3 regions of the Pantoea sp. SGAir0183 genome follow, and region 3 is predicted to be linked to each of the others. Evidence: predicted binding sites of a transcription regulator. Region 3 holds the regulator's gene; each other region holds the start of a gene.
The links. Region 3 encodes LexA, which represses DNA repair genes until DNA is damaged. Its sites were predicted from a motif close to TNCTGTATGTACATACAGNA; they were not measured.
Positions count from the first base shown of each region.

Region 1: a site for LexA is predicted at 2,356-2,375, ahead of C1N59_RS13630 (DNA translocase FtsK 4TM domain-containing protein). Genes of this name have one in related genera too.
Region 2: a site for LexA is predicted at 5,646-5,665, ahead of C1N59_RS21510 (YebG family protein). Genes of this name have one in related genera too.

Region 1 covers NZ_CP028053.1:2,934,397-2,942,124, forward strand. The annotation lists gene C1N59_RS13630 (DNA translocase FtsK 4TM domain-containing protein) at 1-2,295, opposite strand, end outside; gene lrp (leucine-responsive transcriptional regulator Lrp) at 2,414-2,908, opposite strand; gene trxB (thioredoxin-disulfide reductase) at 3,433-4,401, shown strand; gene cydD (heme ABC transporter permease/ATP-binding protein CydD) at 4,537-6,303, shown strand; gene cydC (heme ABC transporter ATP-binding protein/permease CydC) at 6,303-7,728, shown strand, end outside.
Region 2 covers NZ_CP028057.1:202,937-210,664, reverse strand. The annotation lists gene C1N59_RS21530 (LysR family transcriptional regulator) at 1-713, shown strand, start outside; gene C1N59_RS21525 (Glu/Leu/Phe/Val family dehydrogenase) at 1,209-2,483, shown strand; gene C1N59_RS21520 (methyl-accepting chemotaxis protein) at 2,540-4,471, opposite strand; gene C1N59_RS21515 (cupin domain-containing protein) at 4,628-4,966, shown strand; gene C1N59_RS21510 (YebG family protein) at 5,316-5,630, opposite strand; gene C1N59_RS21505 (SIR2 family protein) at 5,744-6,538, opposite strand; gene C1N59_RS21500 (non-canonical purine NTP pyrophosphatase) at 6,535-7,095, opposite strand.
Region 3 covers NZ_CP028053.1:4,157,616-4,165,343, forward strand. The annotation lists gene C1N59_RS19375 (CsbD family protein) at 1-119, opposite strand, end outside; gene dinF (MATE family efflux transporter DinF) at 291-1,613, opposite strand; gene lexA (transcriptional repressor LexA) at 1,723-2,337, opposite strand; gene C1N59_RS19390 (diacylglycerol kinase) at 2,444-2,812, opposite strand; gene plsB (glycerol-3-phosphate 1-O-acyltransferase PlsB) at 2,941-5,367, shown strand; gene ubiA (4-hydroxybenzoate octaprenyltransferase) at 5,470-6,336, opposite strand; gene ubiC (chorismate lyase) at 6,366-6,878, opposite strand; gene psiE (phosphate-starvation-inducible protein PsiE) at 6,962-7,372, opposite strand.

The DNA of each region.
Region 1 (7,728 bases), 1.2 Mb from region 3:
ACGGTTGGGTAATTCCAGACCAACATAGGGTTTGCCAGGGATCACTTCAACCACACGCACTGCCGTAGTCGACAGGGAGCGGGCCAAATCGCGTGACAGGTTAGAGATACGCGCCGCTTTTACGCCCGGCGCGAGATCCAGTTCAAAACGGGTAATCACAGGTCCTGGCGAAATGCCCACCACCTCGGCCTTGACGCGGTAGTCACCCAGACGCGCCTCAACCAGTCTTGCTGTCTGCTCAAGGGCGAACATATCAACCGGTTCTTCCTCTTCCGGCGGCGCGGTCAGGAGATCGAGTGACGGTAAGGGTGTAGAAGGTTTTTCGAGTGGCTGCTCGTGACGCATCAGGAAGGGGTGAATCAGGCTGTCATGCACGGATGGCTTCGCCTCCGTGACCGGCTCCGGCTGCTGCGCAGGCGCGGCAAAATGATCGGCCGCAAAGGTCTGGGCCGATTCTACACGCTGAGCCGCAGGCTGTTCTGGTGCAGCCTGAACGTGCTGCCAGGGCTCATGTTGTGGCGCGACCTCGCTGACGTCCGGCGATGCTGCAATGGTGAACAGCGGCTCGACAGGGCCATCGTCGACCAGGTCCTTCATTGGGGAGAAATCGAAGGCCGCTGACGTATCCAGATTGAAAACGGGTGCATTGTCTTCAGGCACCGTTTCATAGCGCTGTTGCTGTTGCTGTGCGAACTGACGCGCCAGCGAGGCCTGCTGCAATGCCAGCTCATCGTCCTCGTGCGCGTCGTCCTGCTGCCAGCTTTCGCCATAGCGTTGCTGCTGCTCTGACTGGAACGCCTGACGCAACTCTGCCTGTTGCAGCGCATCCTGCTCCTCTGCTGACCAGTCAGTGAGTGACGCATCTTCTTTCGTAGGTTGTGATGACGGCAGTTCAGCACGTTTGGCTTTTTCTTCCGCCATACGCTGTGAAGGCAGTTTAATGCCGTACGAGGCCAGCTCACGTCGGGTAGGCAGTTTAACCGGATTAGGCCGCGGCAGCGCCGGACCAATCCCCTGTTTCACCTGTGGATTCGACACCGTTTCAGGGACAGGCTCAAACAGCGGTGAGGATGCTGACGATGCTGCGGTTGCCGCAGCACCGGCGACGGCAGCGCTGTTCAGCGAGGCTGCTGACGTGGCTTCACGCCAGTTACCCATTTTGGGTTCGTCATCCTCATAAGCGGTAAAGTGCGGGGCAGCAGCCGGTGCATCGTCGGGTAACTCAAAGCGGTAGCGCGGCGGTTCAGTGAGAGGCTTCTCCTGTGACACCGGCTCGCGCGGTGCAGTGTGCGTCACCGGGGCAGGATGAGGCGATGCCGCAACAGGCGAAACAGGTTCAGGCGTCGCTGCAACCTGTTCAGGCTCAGGTGAAGCTGATGGCGCACTGACAGGCGTTGCCGCCATTGTTGCGGCAGCAGGCTGCGCAGGTGCTGTGGCAGTAGCCTGAGCGCTTGCCGTCGGTGTCGTGGTCGCAGATACTTCGGCTGTGGCCGCAACAGCGGCGCGGGTGGCGGTGGCGGCCCTGGCTAACAGTGGATCATGCGCATCCAGATCGGGCTGCGCCTTACGCGGCGCGGTTAGCAATACGTCATCGTCGTCGTCCGTCTGAGCATGAAGGACGGGTGCGCTCTCGTGATAATCGTCTGCTTCGTCCTCTTCATGCCAGGGTTCATCATGACGTGAGCGGTTGCTGGCGAATGTCAGCACGCCCATGACCACGCCACCGATTCTTTCCGCAATGGTTAACCATGACCAGCCCGTATACAGCGTGATCCCTGCGGCCCAGATGCAGAGCAAAGTCAGTGTGCCACCTGCCGGACTGAACCAGGGTGAAATGGCATTACTGACGAGGCTGCCAATGACGCCTCCGGAAGCAAAATACCAGATGTCGTCCGCGTTGAGCGCGGCCATCCCACAGGTGGTGACGACCAGGGCCAGGACACCGATTAAGCGTAAACCAATGGCAAAGTAGTCCACATAATCCTGGTTATCCCGCTGGCGAAACGCTATCCAGCACAGCCCCAGTATGACCGGCGGAATGGCATAGGCCATCACACCAAAGATGAAAAGCAGCGTATCAGCCAGCCATGCGCCGACTGTGCCACCCATGTTATGGATAGGTTCATGCCAGGCCGTTTGCGACCAGCTCGGATCGGAAGGATTAAAGCTGACCAGGGAAACCATCAGGTAGATGGCGAACAATGCCACCAAAATAAGTAACGCTTCCAGCAGACGGCGTCCGCTGCTCAGCGACTGTAACGAAACGTCTTTATCTTCTGTGTATTCCTGGCTCAAGAGATCTCTCCAGGTGCCTGTAAAGTAAGAAACAACAGCGTCGGGCTCACCCGACGCTGGTCCTGTATGTATTCACAGGAGTGTACCGAAATTTCCCAGGCTTTGCACCTGCCACGCATCAGCGCGTTTTGATCACCAGACGATTGCTCTGTTTGACCTCTTCCATCACCACATAAGTACGCGTGTCGTTTACGCCTGGCAGGCGCAGCAAGGTTTCACCCAGCAGCTTGCGGTAAGCGGACATATCAGGCACGCGCGTTTTAAGCAGGTAGTCGAAATCACCAGAAACCAGGTGACACTCTTGAGTTTCCTCAAGTTTTTGCACAGCGGCGTTAAATTGCTCAAACACATCAGGTGCGCCACGATTCAGAGTAATCTCAACAAATACCAGTAATGAAGCATCCAGGTAGTGAGGGTTGAGTTGCGCAGTATAGCCAAGGATGAACCCCTGACGTTCAAGACGGCGTACACGCTCAAGACAAGGTGTAGGAGATAATCCTACACGTTTGGAAAGTTCCACGTTTGAGATGCGACCGTCTTTCTGCAATTCATTGAGAATGTTTCTGTCGATCCTGTCGAGATCCTTACCGGGGCGTTTCTTATTATCTACCATTATTATTGTCTCTCTTCATTCCTTCCCTTTACCTGCCATCCCCTGAAAACGGTCATTGTTCGGGGCATTTTTGAAGTGAAATAACGGCGTCTGAGCGCATTCGTACCTATTTGTATGACGCATGCTGTCTGTCCACCGCATGCGTCATGACCAATATCAGACGATAAAATTCGTTCGGTACTCTGCCCAAAACGCGGCGGCAACACCCGTTTTGTTCAGACTAAGTTATTCGCTTCTCACACTGTTTTCGCAAATGCGCAGGCGATTGTCAAAGTAAAATGTCTAAATTCAGGACAAGATGCCAGACACTTCGCTGGGTCACTGTTTTTAAATGAGTATTTTCGTGCGATGGTGGTCTGTAAACTGAATTTTTGCCCCCTTTTGGCACAGGAGGCAGGCGAAAAAGCCATTCATCGTCTACGCCGTTTGCAGCAATCGCTAACAAAAGTGCGCAAGTGTTGTCTTTGCTACGGCATATTCCCTACAATCGCAGGTTATGTCAGGTGAATAAAACTGAGGAACGCATGAGTACGGCTAAACACAGTAAGTTGCTCATTTTGGGCTCTGGTCCGGCAGGTTATACCGCGGCCGTCTATGCTGCACGCGCCAATTTGAATCCAGTACTGATTACCGGGCTGGAAAAAGGCGGTCAGCTGACCACCACGACGGAAGTGGAAAACTGGCCGGGCGACCCGCATGATCTGACAGGTCCCTCGCTGATGGAACGTATGCATGAGCATGCCGAGAAATTTAACACGGAAATTATTTTCGATCATATTCATACGGTCGATCTGCAGAACCGTCCCTTCCGTCTGACCGGTGACAGTGGCGAATATACTGCCGATGCGCTGATTATTGCCACGGGTGCATCAGCACGCTATCTGGGCTTACCGTCGGAAGACGCTTTTAAAGGCAAAGGCGTTTCGGCCTGTGCGACCTGTGATGGTTTCTTCTACCGCAACCAAAAAGTCGCCGTTATCGGTGGCGGAAACACCGCGGTTGAAGAAGCACTTTATCTGGCGAATATCGCCTCTGAAGTGCATTTAATTCACCGCCGCGACAGCTTCCGCGCAGAGAAAATCCTTATTGATCGTCTGATGGAAAAAGTCAGCAACGGCAATATCGTGTTGCATACACACAGAACGCTGGAAGAAGTGGTCGGCGATCAGATGGGCGTGACGGGCCTGACGCTACGTTCAACGCTGAATACCGAAGAGACCGAAACGCTGGATGTTGCCGGCCTGTTTGTTGCTATCGGACACAGCCCGAATACGGCGATTTTCGATGGTCAGCTGGCGCTGGAAAACGGCTACATCAAGGTACAGTCCGGCCTGCATGGTAATGCCACGCAAACCAGTATCCCTGGCGTGTTTGCCGCGGGTGACGTCATGGACCATATCTACCGTCAGGCCATTACCTCTGCCGGTACCGGTTGTATGGCTGCGTTAGATGCAGAGCGTTATCTTGACGGATTGGTTAAGAACGATAAGTAAGTTGTTAATAACCTGATCTTAATTGTTTGAGGCGACTGTTTTTCAGTCGCCTTTTTTATTATCACCATGCTAAATTCAGGCGCCGGGTGTGAGGACCAGCCTCATTTCATTTGTCTTTGCCACATTGGGTTTCGCATGAATAAATCGCGTCAGCAGCATCTTACTCGTTGGCTTCGTCAACAGTGTCATCATGCTGGCCCCTGGTTGCGCGTTACGTCGTTGCTGGGCTGCGCTGGCGCGCTTCTGATTATCATGCAGGCATGGCTTTTAGCGTCGCTACTGCAGGCGCTGATTATTGACAGGCATTCTCCAGCCTCCCTTTTGTCCTCATTTTCACTTCTGATCCTGTGCTTTGTTCTGCGCGCCGCGCTGAATTATGCCCGTGAGCAGGCTGGATTCCGTGCAGGGCAGGCCATCCGTCAGGCTTTGCGTAAACAGGTGCTGGATCGTCTGGCCGCGTTGGGTCCGGCCTGGATACAGGGCAAGCCCGCCGGCAGCTGGGCAACGTTACTTCTTGAGCAAACCGAGGATATGCAGGCCTATTACGCGCGTTATTTGCCACAGATGACGCTGGCGGCGGTCATTCCCTGTTGCATATTGCTCACCCTGTTTCCGTTAAACTGGGCGGCAGGTCTGATCCTGTTCGCGACCGCGCCGTTGATCCCGCTTTTTATGGCCCTGGTCGGCATGGGCGCGGCCGAGGCTAATCGCCGTAACTTTGTGGCGCTCGCACGCCTGAGTGGCAACTTTCTGGATCGCTTGCGTGGTCGGGAAACCCTGCGTCTGTTTCATCGGGCAGACGCCGAAAAACAGGCGATTGCTGACGCCACGACGGATTTCCGTCAACGGACGATGGAGGTTCTGCGCCTGGCCTTTCTTTCTTCGTCAGTACTGGAATTTTTTGCGTCACTGTCCATCGCCGTTGTCGCCGTTTATTTTGGCTTTTCCTATTTGGGCGAACTGCACTTTGGTGATTATGGCCGCGGCGTGACGCTGTTTGCCGGCTTCCTGGTGCTGATTCTGGCCCCGGAATTTTTTCAGCCTCTGCGCGATTTGGGCACATTCTACCATGCTAAAGCGCAGGCAATTGGCGGTGCCGATGCGCTTGAACGCTTTATGCAGGAAACGCCAGAGGCCGAAAACACATCCGCCAGCGACGCCTTTAGCGCAACGGCGCCAGTAGAGCTGGTGGCAGAAAATCTGACGGTGCACGCGCCCAATGGCCATCAGCTCTGCGGCCCGCTCACCTTCACCCTGCGCGCAGGCACGCGCGTCGCGCTGGTGGGCAAAAGCGGTGCAGGCAAAACCGCACTGTTAAATGCCCTGCTGGGCTTTTTACCTTATCAGGGATCGCTGAAAGTTAACGGCATTGAACTTCACCGTATCGCACGCCATGACTGGCATCGGCATCTTGCCTGGGTCGGCCAGAATCCCCAGCTACCCGCCGCAACGTTACGGGACAATATCATCATGGATGCGCCGCACGATCCCGCACGGCTAAGTGCCTTAACCGCATCATGTGGGATCGATGAATTTCTTTCCCGACTGCCTGCCGGACTGGATACCGAACCGGGGGATGCCAGTCATCACTTATCGGTCGGTCAGGCACAGCGCATTGCCGTAGCCCGCGCGCTGTATAAACCCGCCCAGTTATTGTTACTGGATGAGCCCGCTGCCAGCCTGGACAGTCAAAGTGAACATCATGTGATGCAGGCATTAAATCAGGCGGCCACGCGCCAGACGACACTGATGATCACCCACCAAATTGATCTGCTTCAGACATGGGATGCGATCTGGGTAATGCAGGCCGGTCAGATCGTACAGCAGGGCGACTGGCAGACGCTGACTGCGTCCGGTCCGTTCAGTGATTTATTACAACACCGGCAACAGGAGATTTTCTGATGACGGCTCTGCGTCCCTTTCTGCGGCTATGGCTGCGTCATCCCTTCCGCCTGACGTCAGGGATCGTGCTGGCGATTGTCACGCTGTTAGCCAGTATCGGCTTGCTCACGTTGTCGGGCTGGTTTCTGGCCGCCTCTTCTGTAGCCGGTGTGGCTGGCCTGTATAGTTTCAACTATATGCTTCCCGCCGCTGGCGTGCGCGGCGCAGCGATTACCCGTACCGCCGCCCGGTATTTTGAGCGGTTAGTAAGTCACGACGCAACGTTTCGGGTTTTACAGCATCTGCGTGTCTTCACGTTTAGCCGCCTGATTGCGCTTTCTCCCGGCCAGCTCGCGCTCTTTCGTCAGGCCGATCTGCTTAATCGTTTTGTTGGTGATGTGGATACGCTGGATTATCTCTATTTGCGGGTCCTCTCGCCGCTGCTGGGCGCGTTTATCGTTATCGTCGTGGTAACAGCCGGCCTCAGCCTGATTGATCTGCACCTGGCGCTGGTGCTGGGCGGCATTCTGCTTACGCTGCTCTGCCTTTTTCCCCCGCTGTTCTACCGTCTGGGCGCGCCCACCGGCATCGCGATTGCCAGGCAGCGATCGCGCTGGCGAGAGCAGTTAATGCACTGGCTGGCGGGACAGGCAGAACTGACACTGTATGGTAACGCTGCCCGCTGGCGGGCCAGGCTGGACGAAGATGAGCAGCAGTGGCAGGACGCACAACGTCAGCAGGAGCGTTTACAGGCGCTGGCGCAAAGTCTGCTGCTGTTATGCAGTGGCCTCACTGTTACTGCCCTGCTCTGGCTGAGCGCAACAAGCATTGCGCAGCAGCAACTGCCCGGACCGCTCATTGCCCTGGTGGTGTTTTGTGCCCTGGCAGCTTTTGAAGCACTGGCGCCGATCGCGAGCGCCTTTTTGCCCCTGTCTCAGGTAATCACAGCAGCACAACGCGTCAATGACGTTATCGATCAGTCGCCTGCCATCCTCTTTCCATCCACAAGCACGGTTCCCGCCGGTGCGCTGCAACTCAGGATTGACGCGCTGGATTTCCGTTATCCGGGACGACCTGAAAAGGTGTTGGATCAGTTTTCACTGACGATGAAAGCCGGTGAACGTATTGCCCTTCTCGGCCCCACAGGCTGCGGCAAGTCCACCTTGCTTGGGCTGCTCACCCGCGCCTGGGAGGCGCAACAGGGCGAAATCGTATTGAACAGCGTACCGCTTGCGGACTGGGATGAAGCCCAACTTCGCCAGCGCATCAGCGTAGTCACCCAGCGCGTCCATGTGTTTAGTCAGACGCTACGGGACAATTTGTTGCTGGCCTGCCCCACCGCCAGTGATGCAATGCTTGAAAATGCACTGGTGCAAACCGGGCTTCAGGGCCTGCTGGAAAATGAAGAAGGGCTTAATGCCTGGCTGGGTGAAGGCGGCCGTCCGC
Region 2 (7,728 bases), on a different contig from region 3:
TGACAGAGGCTGGAAAGACTTTTCTTACAGACGCGATTGAAATTGTTCAGCTGGCCGATTATGCCCTGGAGAAAGCCAGAGGCGTTGCCCGTGGGATGAGCGGAAAAATGTCATTAGGTTTTGCGAGTTCGGTGGCGTTTAATCCTCGTGTGTTCGAAATCATTCGGCACTTTAAAGCCCGCTATCCTGCACTGGAATTAATGACCCGCGAAGAAAACATGTCTTTACTGATACAGGATCTTCAGGAAGGACTACTGGACGCGGCGTTTATTCGTTTACCCTGTGAAAGCAGTCGGTCATTTAATTTGCGGGTTATTTCGACCGAGCGGATGGTGTTGGCACTGCCTGCCGACCATCATCTGAAACATAAAACGGCCATTGCGCTAAGTGAGTTGGCAGACGAAACGTTGATTATTTTTCCACGTGAAGTTTCGCCCAGTTTGTATGAACTCATTGTCAGTGCCTGTTTACGGGCAGGTTTTTCGTCTTCCTCTTTCCAGCAGGCCCCGCAAATCAGCTCTTCGCTGGGGATGGTCAGCGCGGGCTGCGGGATTGCGCTGATCCCTGAATCCATGATTTGCGTACAGAATCCCCACATTTGCTTTCGTGACATTGCAGAGAATACGCTCTTTACGGATGTCGCTTTTGCCTGGCGGCGTAATAATGCGTCCAAGGCCGTGAACCATTTATTAGCACTCATTCCTGCGCGTTAAACACTCACCGTTCACTCCTTTCGGTGGCAGAAACGAAGCGGGAAAAATAAAAGATGCAGTATGAAAAGGGGAAATAAGCGCTGCGAATATATTCCCCTGATGCGTCACCGGGGCTATTTCATGTTGCCTTTGTGTTTTCACATAAATGAAATTTTCTTTCACATTAGCTGAATTAATGCACCACATTGGTGCAAAAAAGTCAATGCCATTTCTAACATTTAATTAACTTTTTGAACCTTCTCAAAGAACTGATAAATGGCTGATTTTTTAGTTTATGCACCTTTTATGCATTTCTTATGCAACCAGCGCAGGGATTTTACCCGGTTTATCTGCACTATTATTCACTCTTATTCAGCGTTAATCGAAATAGCATAGCGATAATGCGTGCCGGGCCGACATCATATTTTTTCTGGCAGTGATAAATTATACATGCGCTGAAAGCGTGTTGTTTCCACGGCTCAACACAATAAATAACGTCGATAAGAAAGGTTTTGTATGGATAAGTTATCTTACGCGTCTGACAGTAGTACATCCGCCTGGTCTACCTACCTTCAACAAATCGATCGCGTTGCCCCTTATTTGGGCGATCTCTCTCGCTGGATCGATACGTTACGTCATCCTAAACGTGCCTTAATCGTTGATATTCCTTTGCAAATGGATGACGGTACGATTCGTCATTTTGAGGGTTACCGTGTTCAACATAATCTGTCACGCGGCCCCGGCAAAGGCGGAATCCGCTATCATCCGGATGTTGACCTGAATGAAGTCATGGCACTCTCCGCCTGGATGACCATCAAATGTGCCGCTGTGAACCTGCCTTATGGTGGTGCTAAAGGCGGGATTCGTGTAGATCCCTTCAAATTGTCTGAAGGTGAGCTTGAGCGTTTAACCCGCCGCTATACCAGCGAAATTGGTATCATCATCGGTCCACAAAAAGACATTCCGGCACCCGATGTCGGTACCAACGGTAAAGTTATGGCCTGGATGATGGATACCTACTCCATGAATCTGGGCACCACCGTGACGGGCGTCGTGACAGGTAAACCTATTCACCTGGGTGGATCGCTGGGTCGCGAAAAAGCCACCGGTCGCGGCGTTTTTGTTACAGGTCGCGAAGTGGCGCGCCGTGCCGGTATTGAGATTGAAGGTGCGCGCGTCGCCGTTCAGGGTTTCGGTAACGTTGGCAGTGAAGCGGCACGTCTGTTCAGCCAGGCTGGCGCACGCGTCGTGGTGATTCAGGATCATACCGCTACCCTGTTCAATGCCGACGGTATTGATATGGATGCACTGACGCAATGGCAGGCCGAAAATAAACAGATTGCTGGCTTCAAAGGCGCACAAAGCATTGATAAAGAGGCCTTCTGGCACACGGAAATGGATATTCTCATTCCGGCAGCCCTTGAAGGTCAGATTACCCGTGAACGCGCTGAGACCCTGAGCTGTAAACTGGTACTTGAAGGTGCCAACGGTCCTACCTATCCCGATGCTGACGATGTGCTGGCAAACCGTGGCGTGATTGTGGTCCCAGACGTTATCTGTAACGCCGGCGGTGTGACGGTCAGTTACTTCGAATGGGTGCAGGATATGGCCAGTTTCTTCTGGAGTGAAGACGAGATTAATAAACGGTCTGATAAAATCATGACTGAAGCCATGATCCACGTTTGGGAAAAAGCCAAAGAGAAAGACTGCTCTCTGCGCACCGCTGCCTATATCGTTGCCTGTGAGCGTATTCTGATGGCCCGTAAAGATCGCGGTATCTATCCGGGCTAAGCCAGTAAAAAACAACCCGCGATGTGCGCGGGTTGTTTTTATTCAGCGGCTTTCGCTTAACGGAATTGCTGCACCGTCTGGGCCAGCTGTTGCGCCTGATCTTCAAGCGAACTGGCTGCCGCCGACATTTGTTGCACCAAAGCCGCGTTTTGCTGCGTTGTTCCGTCCATTTCATTTACCGCAATCGTCACCTGACTAATTCCTCGCGCCTGTTCATCTGACGCGGCAACGATTTCGTTGATGATACTTTGTACAGAGGAGACAGCCTGGGTCATTTCATGCATCGTTTTGCCTGCCTCATTGACCAGCGTGACGCCGCTTTGTACCCGGGCACTGGACTCCTCAATAAGCGCGGCAATGTCTTTGACCGCACCGGCACTGCGTTGCGCCAGGTTTCTGACCTCAGAGGCCACTACCGCAAATCCGCGCCCCTGCTCGCCCGCCCTGGCCGCCTCGACGGCTGCGTTGAGCGCCAGGATATTGGTCTGGAAGGCAATGCTGTTGATCATGGTGGTGATATCGCCAATTTTCTTTGAGCTGTCATCGATTTGCGACATGGTCTGTACCACCTGGCCCACCAGGTTTTCACCCCGGCTGGCAATAGTGGTCGCATTTCCGGTCAGGTGCGTAGCCTGCTGGGCGTTATCCGCGTTCAGGCGAACCGTGGCGCTGATTTGTTCCATGCTGGCTGCTGTCTCTTCCAGTGCTGCCGCTTGTTGTTCGGTGCGCGAGGCTAAATCCAGGTTGCCGCTGGCTATCTCACTGGCCCCCTCTCTGACAGACGCGCTGGCATCTTTAATCTGGCCCACAATGGATTGCAACTGGCTCTGCATGGTGTGCAGGGCGTAAAACAGGCTGGCGTTGTCACCGTGCGCGACCTTAATATCATTGCTGAGTTTGCCTTCCGCAACGGCCAGCGCGATGCGGGCTGCTTCTGCAGGTTCGCCACCAAGCGGGCGCATTACTTTGCGATTAAATAATAACCCCAGTACGGCACCTACCAGCAGGATGCTCACAAGCATTAAACCGATAGCCCAATAGAGCTGGCGGTTTGCGGCGGCCATGACCTGGCTGACAGGGGCGACAATTCCCACATACCAGGGCTTATCGCTGTTGCCTATCACCACCGGATACCAGGTGTACATGGCTCTTTCACCCAACACCGGATCATCATGTTCGACGATCTGACGGGTAAAATTGTCTTTGTCGCCTTTCCATTCCTTACCGGCGTCATTTTTAACAGGTGAAGATACCACTTTGCCACTGTTCGAAAGCAACAGCGCATAACCCGTATCCTGCCAGGGTTTTATCTGGTTCACTTTTTGCTGTAATGACGCAAGCGAAATATCCGATGTGACCACCGCCATGAGCTTGCCTTGATCGATAATGGGTGAGGCAACCGAGGTCAGTAAGGTTGGCACGCCGTTGTACGGGTAGCTGTAGGGCTCTATCAGGGTATCTTTACGCGACTGTTGAGGGACAAGATAATAATCCCCCTGGCCAGGCGTCAAATAGGAGAGCAGCGGATGCATGGCATAGTTGCCGGACTGATCGCGGTCAACAAACCAGGCATAGCGGCCCTGAGGTGGCTGTCCTTTCTGACCAACAAACTCCGCATCGCGACCGTCAAACGCGTCAGGTTCAAAAATCACGGACATAGAGAGATAGTCAGGGTTGGCCCTGAGGGAATACTCCATAATTTTGTCGGCAATTTTCCGGTCATTAACGCCCGCTTTTGGTAAGGCAATCAGGCTTTGGCCAAGGCTGTGTGCCATATCGCGCGCGTAATTCAGCTCTTGCTGAATCTGCAGGCCGCGACTTTGTGCAATCTGTTGAAGATAATTTTCCGCTAAGTTTTTTTGCTCTTTTGCCGATTGCCAGCTCAGGACGCCAATAGTGACGGTAAAACCAAGCGTAATAGTCAGGCCACCGGCAAGCAGCATCTGGGTGCGGGTGGTCAGTGTTTTTTTTGCGGGTTGAGAAGTCATGCGGATTCCCCTGAAATCGATCGGCTTAATTGACTTCCCTGCCAGACAGACGCTTTTATGTTCCTTAAGGATCTATCGGCGCTCAATAAACGAACTTTAATTCTCATGACTCAAGTCAGACCTTAATCACAACGTTCATCATCAGGGGGAAAGCGCATGATTTCGAAAGAGAACGCAGAACATTATTTCTGGGGTGAGCAGTGTGAGGGTTGGCATCTGCTTAAAAGACACGATCTGAGCATTATTTATGAGCAGATGCCGCCTGCAACACATGAAATACGGCATTATCATGTGCGATCGCGGCAGTTCTTTTTTGTGCTGGAAGGCCAGCTCAGCCTTGAGGTGGAAGGTGTGGTGCATCATCTACAGACGCAACAGGGAATTGAAATTCCCCCCGGCGCAAAACATCAGGCTCGCAATATCAGCGATAACAGCGTCACTTTTTTAGTCATTTCTCATCCCACAACGCGTGGCGATCGTCATGATGTCGTCTGAACACCGGGCGGGAAAGTGAAATTTTGGTAACTTATCGCGATGATTTTGACCTGAAACAATAAACGGGCGGAAAAAATATGTCAGTTTGTGCCCTCTTTTTTGGCGGGATTAAAACCGGACTTATTCATGTGGAATCATACTGGCTGGCTTCACAGCTCTGCGCTTTGTTTTGGCTGGCTTGCCAGATATCTCCATCACTACGCTTTTGCCATCACACATTTGACTGGCTGATCGTAATGCAGGCAAGCACGGCGTAAACCAGTCAGTGCGCGCGAAGCGTTATGGGGAGAGCGTTGTGCGGGATAACAGGCAGGCAGTTCACAGGTAATGAACTGCCAGGAATGAACCATCAGGCCGCTTTAACGGCGCGGACTTTTTTCTCACTTTGCACAGTCGCGTCAGCTGTTTCTGACACATTTTGCGCCGTGCCAGGTAATTTGCTGGTGCGAAGAATATGCTGTACCGCGTCTTTTTGCTCTGCCAGCAACAACCCTAAGGTTTCAGCCTGCGATTCGTCCATATCGGCCTGGTGTGCCAGTAACCAGTCGGTGAACGCCTCTGCCATATCCAGCATTTTGTCGTAGGCATCGGCCTCTTTCTTATTGGCAAATGTCATCTTCTCTTCACCCTTTCTGACTACTACAAATTTGGTTTCGACAGCCATTTTATTGCCCTCACATACTGTTTATTTATACAGTATAACACAGTCGGCGACGTTTTCCAGTGAAGAAAAGACACAACGGTTAAACCTGCCCTGCTTACGCCATTCGGTGTGCATCAGGCCAGTAATTCTTCCATAAACTCAGCCAGCGCTTTACGGGGATCGTCCTCTTCCGACACGATCATTTCGATTCCCCATTGCCCCAATACTTCTTTTGCCACCGGGTTATTGCGATTGGTAAAAAGGTAAGATTTGGGTCGGGCGGTTGCCAGGCCTGTGCGCCCCCACATTTTTGTCAGCCGATAGAAGAGCAGACGAATATTAAAATCACTGATGCTGTAGCCAACAAACAAAACCGAATTGCCCATGACATCATGGGTCAGCTTGATATCTAACGGCGAATCAAAATAGAGGCGTTCAAAGTAGCTGCTTTCATCCAGTACGATAGAAGTATCGTCATCAAAGTCGCCATGAAGTTTGATGATATGACGTTTATCTTCGGTGAGTGAAACCAGATCGGCTGCATTCGCCACTTTTGAATAAGGCACGCCATGGGCCTCATGCGCGGCTTCCAGCCACCGATCGTAATTCGTGGTATAGATGCGTGAAAAGTTGCCCTGAGTGATCATGGTATGAATTTCAGAGCTGCGGACATCAATATCAGGCCGGTGCCATTCGCGATCCATCCAGCTTCGTAACGGTCCTAACGAACCTTTTTTCTGCTTGTAGTACTCAGCCAGAGAGAGGTGCGTACCGTAAGTATTAAAAATTTTCGGATCGTACCCCAGTTCATTAGCCAGATGAGCGATAAGCTCATGCCATTCAGGCAGGCCGAGATTACGGGAAAGACCGGCTCCGGCAAACAGAATGAGCTTGCCGGAATCGTATGCGCGTTTGAGCTCAGGTTTCATGCCACGCCTCGTGCAGTTTTTAAAAAGGCAGCAAAACGATCCAGCGCAATGCGACGGTTGGAAATTTCGTTTTTCTTCTCGCCCATCTCAGCGAAGGTTTGATCGTATCCTTCGGGAATAAAGATACAGTCCCACTGGAATCCATGGGGACCGGCAGGTTCAGGTGCAATAGTGCCGCGCAATTCGCCGAAAAACTGGTACATTTTGCGTCCGTCGCAATAACCCAGTACGGTTTTGGCGGTTACACCCTGACTGTCGAGGCCCTGTACCAGCGATGCAAAGCGATCGGCACCGAGGCGATTCCAGAAAATACGCGTCAGCCCCGCAGGCAAACCATTCAGGCCATCCAGATACAGCCCGGTGTGCTCAACAAAAAGCGGACGTCCGATAATAGAGAAGGCCTTCGTCAGTTTATCTCGCACTAAATCCAGTTCATTTTCCGTTTGAATTTCTTCAATGCGACGCGCGATGGGTACGACGTCCACGCCCACAGGTTCCAGTATTCCGCGGACCTCCGCCAGTTTTTGCTCATTGGCCGAAAGGAATCTGATTTTCATGCTTCTTCCACGTTGATTACGCTGCCTCAGTCAAATTTATCATTGAGACAGAACAAGAGGTTATCGCTGGTGAGTGTAGCGCAAATTCGCGCCTTTCTGGCGTGAACATTTGCGCAAAACGCGGGGTTACAGAGTAGAGCGGATAAAACAGAACAACGCAGGACGTGAATAAGTCCGAATAAGGCATGATGTAAAACACCGCTCCGTTTAATAAGCACCCGCTGCATTGGCTATTTAAAGACACACAATCTTTTGCGCATCGTCTGCGTTTTTGCACCTTTCCAAAGCGCGGAAATACCGTAAGCCACAGAGAAACCGGCCGCGAAGTTCTTTCAGGGGCTCTGTTCGCCAGCCAGACTGATGCAGGCGTCATCATAGTACTGACAGTATCAAGTCACTAACGTTTTATTTTCCATCCAGTGCCTGACAGATGAATCGAAAATATTACGCATAGCATAAGCCGTTTATCCTGCGCTCTCTGTTCCGTTCGTCAAAGCCGCATCACTCGTCAGGGGCTGAACCTGTCTTTCACTGGCAGAGAGTGCTCTGGCGAGACTGTATAAAAGAATCGGGAAGAAAGTGGGACGTGACGCCCTGACAAGGACCTGTGTATTTATCGGTGGCAAAGCGGTT
Region 3 (7,728 bases):
ACCAGCTGATCGCGTTTACCTTCAATGACTTGCATGTCATCATCGGTCAGCTTGCCCCATTTCTCTTTCATTTTTCCTTTGAACTGTTTCCAGTTACCACTCGCTTCGTCTTTATTCATTGCAGACCTCCACGTCATCCTTCGATTTCGTTTTATTTTGCCATCAGGCAAAATTACGATATAAAGCGCTGCTTAATAGCGCCATTCAAAGATAATTGTAGTAGCTAATTTCAGTTTTGCCGGAAAAAATGAAAATTTTATGTATCCTGCGTCATATTTCAGGCAAGTTGCTCAGGCGCTAAACCAGGTGCCATTGCGCCAGTGCCTGCGCCAGACCAGCCAAAGTGACAGGCCGCGAAGCGCCAGAAAAACGGCTATCGCCAGCCATAGACCGTGATTACCGACAAAAGGCACGGTTAACAGCGTCAGGAAATAGCCCAGTGCGGCAATCGCCATACTGTTGCGCATTTCTCTTCCGCGGGTCGCACCAATAAACATGCCATCCAGCAGATAGCACCAGACGCCAACCAGCGGCATGACAACCTGCCACGGCAGAAAACGGTCAGCCGCCTGTTGAAGTGCGGGAATCGATGTCAGGAGAGCCACGATCTGATAGCCACAAACAGCATAGACCAGGGAGAAAAACAGCGCGACTGACAGTGCCTGACGGCAGGCAGCAATCCATACCAGTTGCAACCTGCTGCCGTCCTTTGCGCCGTGTGCCTCACCAGCAAAGGCTTCGACGGCGTAAGCAAAGCCATCCAGCGCATAGGCGGTAAACGTCATGAACATCAGCAGGATGGCATTTACCGCCACCACATCAGGTCCGATACGCGTTCCCAGCACGGTCAGAGAGGCAAAGCAAAGCTGTAACAGTAAGGTACGCAGCAGGATATCGCGATTCAGGCGAAGCAGGCGGTGGATATCGCCACGCCAGCTATGGACCAGACTGTGCAGCGTGATGCCGCGCAGCGCCAGCACGCGCCAGACCATAAGTGCCCCGACCAGCAACGTCGCATATTCCGCGATAGCCGTCGCGGCTGCAGCCCCGGCTACGCCCCAGTGCAGCCCCAGCACCAGCCAGAGGTCCAGCAGAATATTGATAACGTTGCCCACCACCAGCAGGATGACCGGCGCTCTGGCATACTGTACGCCCAGCAGCCAGCCCAGAATCACCAGGTTAGCCAGCATGGCGGGCGCACTGAGCCAGCGAATATGGATAAACAGCGCAGCCTGCTCAAGCACGGCGGCCTCTCCGCCGATAAAGCGGATTGCTAATGCCGTAACAGGATGACGCAGGGCAATAAACAGGCTGCCGGCCAGTAAGGCAATGATCAGGGGCTGTGCCAATGCGCGCGCCAGCGCCGTTTTATCGCCCGCGCCAAACGCCTGAGCCGTCAGGCCTGTCGTACTCATCCGCAGAAAAAGCAGCAGCATGAAGATGAAACTGGTAACGGTCGTCCCGACCGCAACGCCGCCCAGATAAACCGGGCTGTCGAGATGGCCAATAACGGCTGTATCGACTAAGCCGAGCAGAGGAACGGTGATATTTGACAGGATCATGGGCAGCGCCAGCCGCCACAGTTTTTTATCGGTAGCTGTCAGGAAGCGCATGTAACGTCCGTGCAATGCGCCGCTGGTGTTGCAGATGAACCCACAGCGGCAAAACAGGGGCAGACTGGGTAACGTCAAGGTTGACGTAAAGAGCCAACCTTAAGAAGAGTTACAACCACTCACCGTTACGTACGATGCCAACCGCCAGACCTTCAACCGTCAGCGACTGCGCACGTGTATCGACAATGATAGGCTCAAAATCCGTATTTTCAGGTAACAGATGCACCACTGATCCCTGCTTTTTCCAGCGCTTCACGGTGACTTCGTCATCAATGCGCGCTACCACCACCTGACCATTACGCACTTCCTGCGTTTTATGCACGGCCAGCAGATCGCCATCCATGATGCCAATGTCTTTCATTGACATGCCGCTAACGCGCAGCAGGAAATCGGCAGAGGGCTTGAACATGTCTGGATCCACTTTGTAGTGGGTTTCGATATGTTCCTGGGCCAGCAACGGCTCACCCGCCGCAACGCGCCCAATGAGTGGCAGACCGTCTGAAGGTTCTTCTTCCATTAACAAACGGATACCGCGGGACGCACCAGAGACGATTTCAATCACGCCTTTACGCGACAGCGCTTTCAGATGCTCTTCTGCCGCGTTAGGTGAGCGGAAGCCCAGTTGCGCAGCAATTTCTGCACGCGTAGGCGGCATGCCCGTTTGATTAATGTGGTCGCGAATCAAGTCGTAGACCTGTTGCTGCCTGCTGGTTAATGCTTTCATCCCGCCCCCTGGTTGTTTATACAGTCGCTGTGAGTATATACAGGTATTGGTGAAATGGAAACCAAAAGTCAGGCCAAAATCAGTAATTTGACGGGAGATGGAATGCTTATCGCAAATGCGACCAAAGTAGCGTTCCCCAAACGAACAGGGCCAGTACTATTGCCAGCAAAACAGCGGCCGATCCCATATCTTTGGCTCGGCCGGCAAGAGGATGACGTTCCTGCCCTGTGCGGTCCACCACCGCTTCGATGGCGCTGTTCAGAACTTCAACAATCATCACCAGCATGACCGCGCCAATCATCAGGATGCGCGAAATAGTATCGACATCCAGCCAGCAGGCCAGGATAATTGCCGCCAGTGAAATTACGGCTTCCTGGCGGAAGGCAGCTTCATGCTGCCAGGCGGCGCGAAGACCTTGCCATGAGTAGCCAGCCGCTTTCACAATCCGGGTAATGCCGGTGACATTATTTGTCATGATAAAGGAACTCTTTTCAAAGGATTGACGTCAATACCGGGCAGCGCACAATTGTCGCTGTCACAGATTTTTGCTGCGCGTTCTGATATGCTTGCGCCGCTTTGCTAACAAGAGGCTTCATGTTGTCTATGTCAGGTTGGCGTAAAATTTTTTATAAATTGCTGAACTTACCCCTTTCATTTCTGGTAAAGAGTAAGGCCATTCCGGCTGATCCCGTCTCCGAACATGGGCTGGATCCTACCCGGCCTATTATGTATGTCCTGCCTTATGATTCAAAGGCCGATCTCCTGACTTTACGCGCGCAGTGCATCCGGCACGATCTGCCTGATCCGCTTATTCCGCTGGAGATAGACGGCGCCCTGTTGCCGCGTCATGTCTTTATTAATGACGGTCCGCGTGTGTTCCCCTATTTCGTGCCCAGCCTTGAATCGGTCAAAATCTTCCACGAGTATCTTGATCTGCACCGCAGCAACCCTGAACTTGATGTTCAGATGTTACCGGTTTCAGTCATGTTTGGCCGTGCGCCAGGTCGGGAAGTCCAGGGCGACGATCATCCGCCTCATTTGCGGCTCCTTAACGGCATTCAAAAATTCTTTGCCGTTCTCTGGCATGGCCGCGACAGTTTTGTGCGTTTTTCGCCCACGGTCTCCCTGCGTCGTATGGCGACCGAACACGGTACCGACAAGTCGATTGCGCAGAAGCTGGCTCGCGTAGCGCGCATCCATTTTGCCCGTCAGCGCCTGGCTGCGGTGGGACCGCGCCTGCCGGCTCGCCAGGATTTATTCAATCGCCTGTTGCAGTCGAAGGCGATTGAAAAAGCTGTGGAAGACGAGGCGCGTAGCAAGAAAATCTCCCATGAGAAAGCGCAGCAAAACGCCATTGAAATGATGGAAGAAATTGCGGCCAACTTTTCCTACGAAGCGATTCGTATCACCGACCGCGTGATGGGCTGGCTCTGGAGCCGACTCTATCAGGGGATCAACGTTAACGGCGGTGAGCGGGTACGTCAGCTGGCGCAGGACGGGCATGAAATTGTTTATGTGCCTTGCCACCGCAGCCATATGGACTACCTGCTACTGTCTTATGTGCTGTATCACCAGGGCCTGGTTCCGCCGCATATTGCCGCAGGGATTAACCTGAACTTCTGGCCTGCCGGGCCGATTTTCCGTCGTCTGGGTGCCTTCTTTATTCGTCGTACCTTTAAAGGCAACAAGCTCTATTCAACCGTGTTCCGTGAATACCTTGGCGAGCTCTTTACCCGCGGCTATTCCGTCGAGTATTTCGTGGAAGGTGGACGCTCACGTACCGGCCGACTGCTGGATCCGAAAACCGGCACCCTCTCTATGACGCTGCAGGCCATGCTGCGCGGCGGCACGCGACCTATCACGTTAGTGCCCATTTACATCGGTTATGAACATGTAATGGAAGTGGGTACTTACGCTAAAGAGCTACGCGGTGCGGCAAAAGAGAAAGAAGGCTTTATGCAGATGGTGCGCGGCCTGCGTAAGCTGCGCAACCTGGGCCAGGGTTATGTGAACTTTGGTGAGCCGTTGCCGCTGATCAACTATCTGAACAAGCGCGTACCGGAATGGCGTGAGTCTATCGATCCCATTGAAGCGCAACGTCCGGGCTGGTTAACGCCAACGGCCAATGATATCGCCGCCACCATCATGGTACATATTAATGAAGCCGGTGCCGCGAACGCCATGAACCTGTGCGTAACGGCACTGCTCGCTTCCCGCCAGCGTTCGCTGACCCGTGAACAGCTGATTGAGCAGCTGGAGTGCTATACCCAGTTATTACGTAATGTGCCCTACTCGCCGGATGCCACTTTGCCTGACATGTCTGCGGAAGCGTTGCTGGATCACGCGCTGAGTATGAACAAGTTTGAGAGTGAGAAGGACAGCATTGGCGACATCATTATTCTGCCGCGCGAGCAGGCGGTACTGATGACCTATTACCGGAATAACATCCACCATATGTTGGTGATGCCCTCTCTGATTGCGGCCATCATCCAGCAGCACCGTAACCTGAGCGAAGCCGAACTGCTGCGCCAGGTCAGCCTGATTTACCCCATGCTGAAGAGCGAGCTGTTCCTGCGCTGGGGCAACGACCAGCTGCCGCAGTTGCTGGCTGACTTATGCCAGGAGCTGGCGCGCCAGGGACTGATTACCGTTGAGGCAGGTCTGCTGTCGTTCAATACGGCACGTTACCGTACGCTGCAGCTGCTGGCTGCCGGTGTACGTGAAACGCTGCAACGTTACGCCATCACCTTCTCGATTCTCAGCGCCAAACCCACCATCAACCGCGGCACGCTGGAAAAAGAGAGCCGCACGCTGGCCCAGCGCCTGAGCGTACTGCATGGCATCAATGCGCCTGAGTTTTTCGATAAAGCGGTGTTCTCTACACTGGTACTGACCCTGCGCGATGAAGGCTATATCAGCGACAGTGGCGATGCGGATGTGGCGCAGACGCTGGCGACCTGGCACATTCTGGCAGAACTGGTCACCAGCGATGTCCGTATGACCATCGAGAGCGCCGTTGCACACAGCTAACGTGCTGGCATGACAAAAAAAGGCGACCTGACTGGTCGCCTTTTTTATTGCTTACTGAACCTCACACTGTGCATCGCACTGGCGCTACGTTCGGTGCCTGCCCTACAACAGGTTTGAGAACGGCGGAGTATTCATTAACACGCCGAGAAACAGCACCAGCCCTACATAATTGTTATTCAGAAACGCCTGGAAACAGGCCTGACGCGCGCGCTTTGCGATCAGTTTTTGCTGATAAACAAATAAACCGCCCGCCAGTAACAGCGTCCAGTAAAACGCCCCATTCAGATGCAGCCGTGTCCCTACCAGCGCCATCAGCCCCAGCGTCGCCAGTTGCAGCAGGCCGATAATCAATTTGTCGTACTGGCCAAACAGAATGGCTGTGGACTTCACGCCAATCTTCAGGTCGTCCTCGCGATCCACCATGGCATATTGCGTATCGTAGGCCACCGTCCAGCAAATGTTGGCGAGAAATACCAGCCAGCAAACCAGAGGTAAGGACTCACTAACAGCAGCCCAGGCCATGGGAATTGCCCAGCCAAATGCGGCGCCCAGGACCACCTGCGGCAAATGCGTATAGCGCTTCATAAAAGGATAAACCCAGGCGAGCGCCAGCCCGACAACAGAAAGCATAATCGTCATCAGGTTCATGCTTAGTACCAGGCCAAACGCGATCAGCCCCAGTACCACAAACAGCATTTTAGCCTCTTTCGCCGTGACAGCACCGCTGGCCAGTGGCCGGAGCTTTGTGCGTTCCACATGGCCGTCGACTTTACGGTCAGCATAATCGTTGATCACACAGCCGGCTGCACGCATGACAAATACGCCCGCGACAAACACGATCAGTACCGGTAACGGCGGCATCGCCCTGTTAGCCAGCCACAGCGCCCACAACGTCGGCCACAGCAGCAGCAGCGTGCCAATAGGTTTATCAATTCGCATGAGGCGGCTGTAAGCCTGCCATTTGGTCATTTGTTGTCTGTTTTGCACAGGTCAAATCCTTAACCCTGGTAACGGTAAACCGGCGACGCCGGTAAAAATAATTCGGTTAGTAGCAGGGGCTTCCCCGATAAACGCAGGCGCGACCGACGTCCCCACAGCGATTCAACGTTACCGGGCTCGATAAAATCGCGGGTCAGGGTTGAAGAGGAGAACAGGTAACGTCCCAGCGGTCGCGTTCCGAGCTGCTGCAACATCGCTTCGGGACCGTTCAGGGTGCTTTCAGGCACCAGCGTGCGTCCCGCCAGCCAGGGTTGTTCGTCGCCATACAGGATCACTTCACGCAGCCAGAAGCGCTGATCAGCGGGTAACAGCGCACCTTCGTCACCTAATTCGTCAGCGTGGATAAACCCTTCACGAACGGGCTCCACCCTGACCTTCTGGCAATGCTGTTCGAAGCGCCTGGTCATAGAGTCCTCCTCCATCAGCCAGTCACGAAGTGATGGCGACAGAGCAGCACCGTCCAGCGCCAGCCAGTTGAGTGAACGTAATAAACGGAGCGGGTCTTGCGTCATGACACTTTCCCCCAAAAATTTTCAGGCAGGTAGTTTAGCGCAGAGCGATTCACGGCACACCCGTCCGTCATGCAAACGCGAGGTTATTCGCGCTTAAGCCGGTTACTGTTTGCCAGCCACAGGGTGATAACCAGCAGCAGAATAGCAGCCGAGTAGCACAGCGTATCAAAGGGATTTTTGTGGTCGACGATAATCAGCCTGATGATAGCCGTGATGCCGATATAGACGAAATAGCGTAACGGGAAATGGTAACCCGACTGGAAGTACTTCACGATGAGGGCAATAAACTCAAAGTAAAGGAAGTAAATCACGATGCCTTCGATCAGAAGATAGGAGGACGCCTGCTCGCCCGTGCTGAACAGGACGTTGGCTAAATGGACCGTCTCTTTGCCCAGGAAGACCATTAAAATGAACGCCAGAATCAGCAATCCTGCATTCAGCACCCATTGCATCAGGCGCGCTATCTTTTGTGCTATCGGGTTTTTATCACTCATTTCACGCCTCGAAAATAAAGGGATGTTTTCTGGCATTATCATGCTTTAGTGTGACGTAAATCACAATATAGCCGTCAGGCTTACTTAACAGCGTCTTTCAAATCACCAGACTGCGCGATGGAATGCCAGCCCCGGCACCCTGGGTTATACCGCCGGGACCGTACGAACCTGTCTTTTAATGAAAGCCAACCGGACAGACCGATCATATCGGCTGGCAGACCCACTCCGTCGTGCCGTCCTGTCATACGGTTTTCACATCCGACATTTACATTGGCTCGGTTTTTCAACCCCGGCAGTCAGCTAGCGCCCGCTTCCATACCCGACTCAATGGATAAGCGCCCTGAGGTAACACGCTG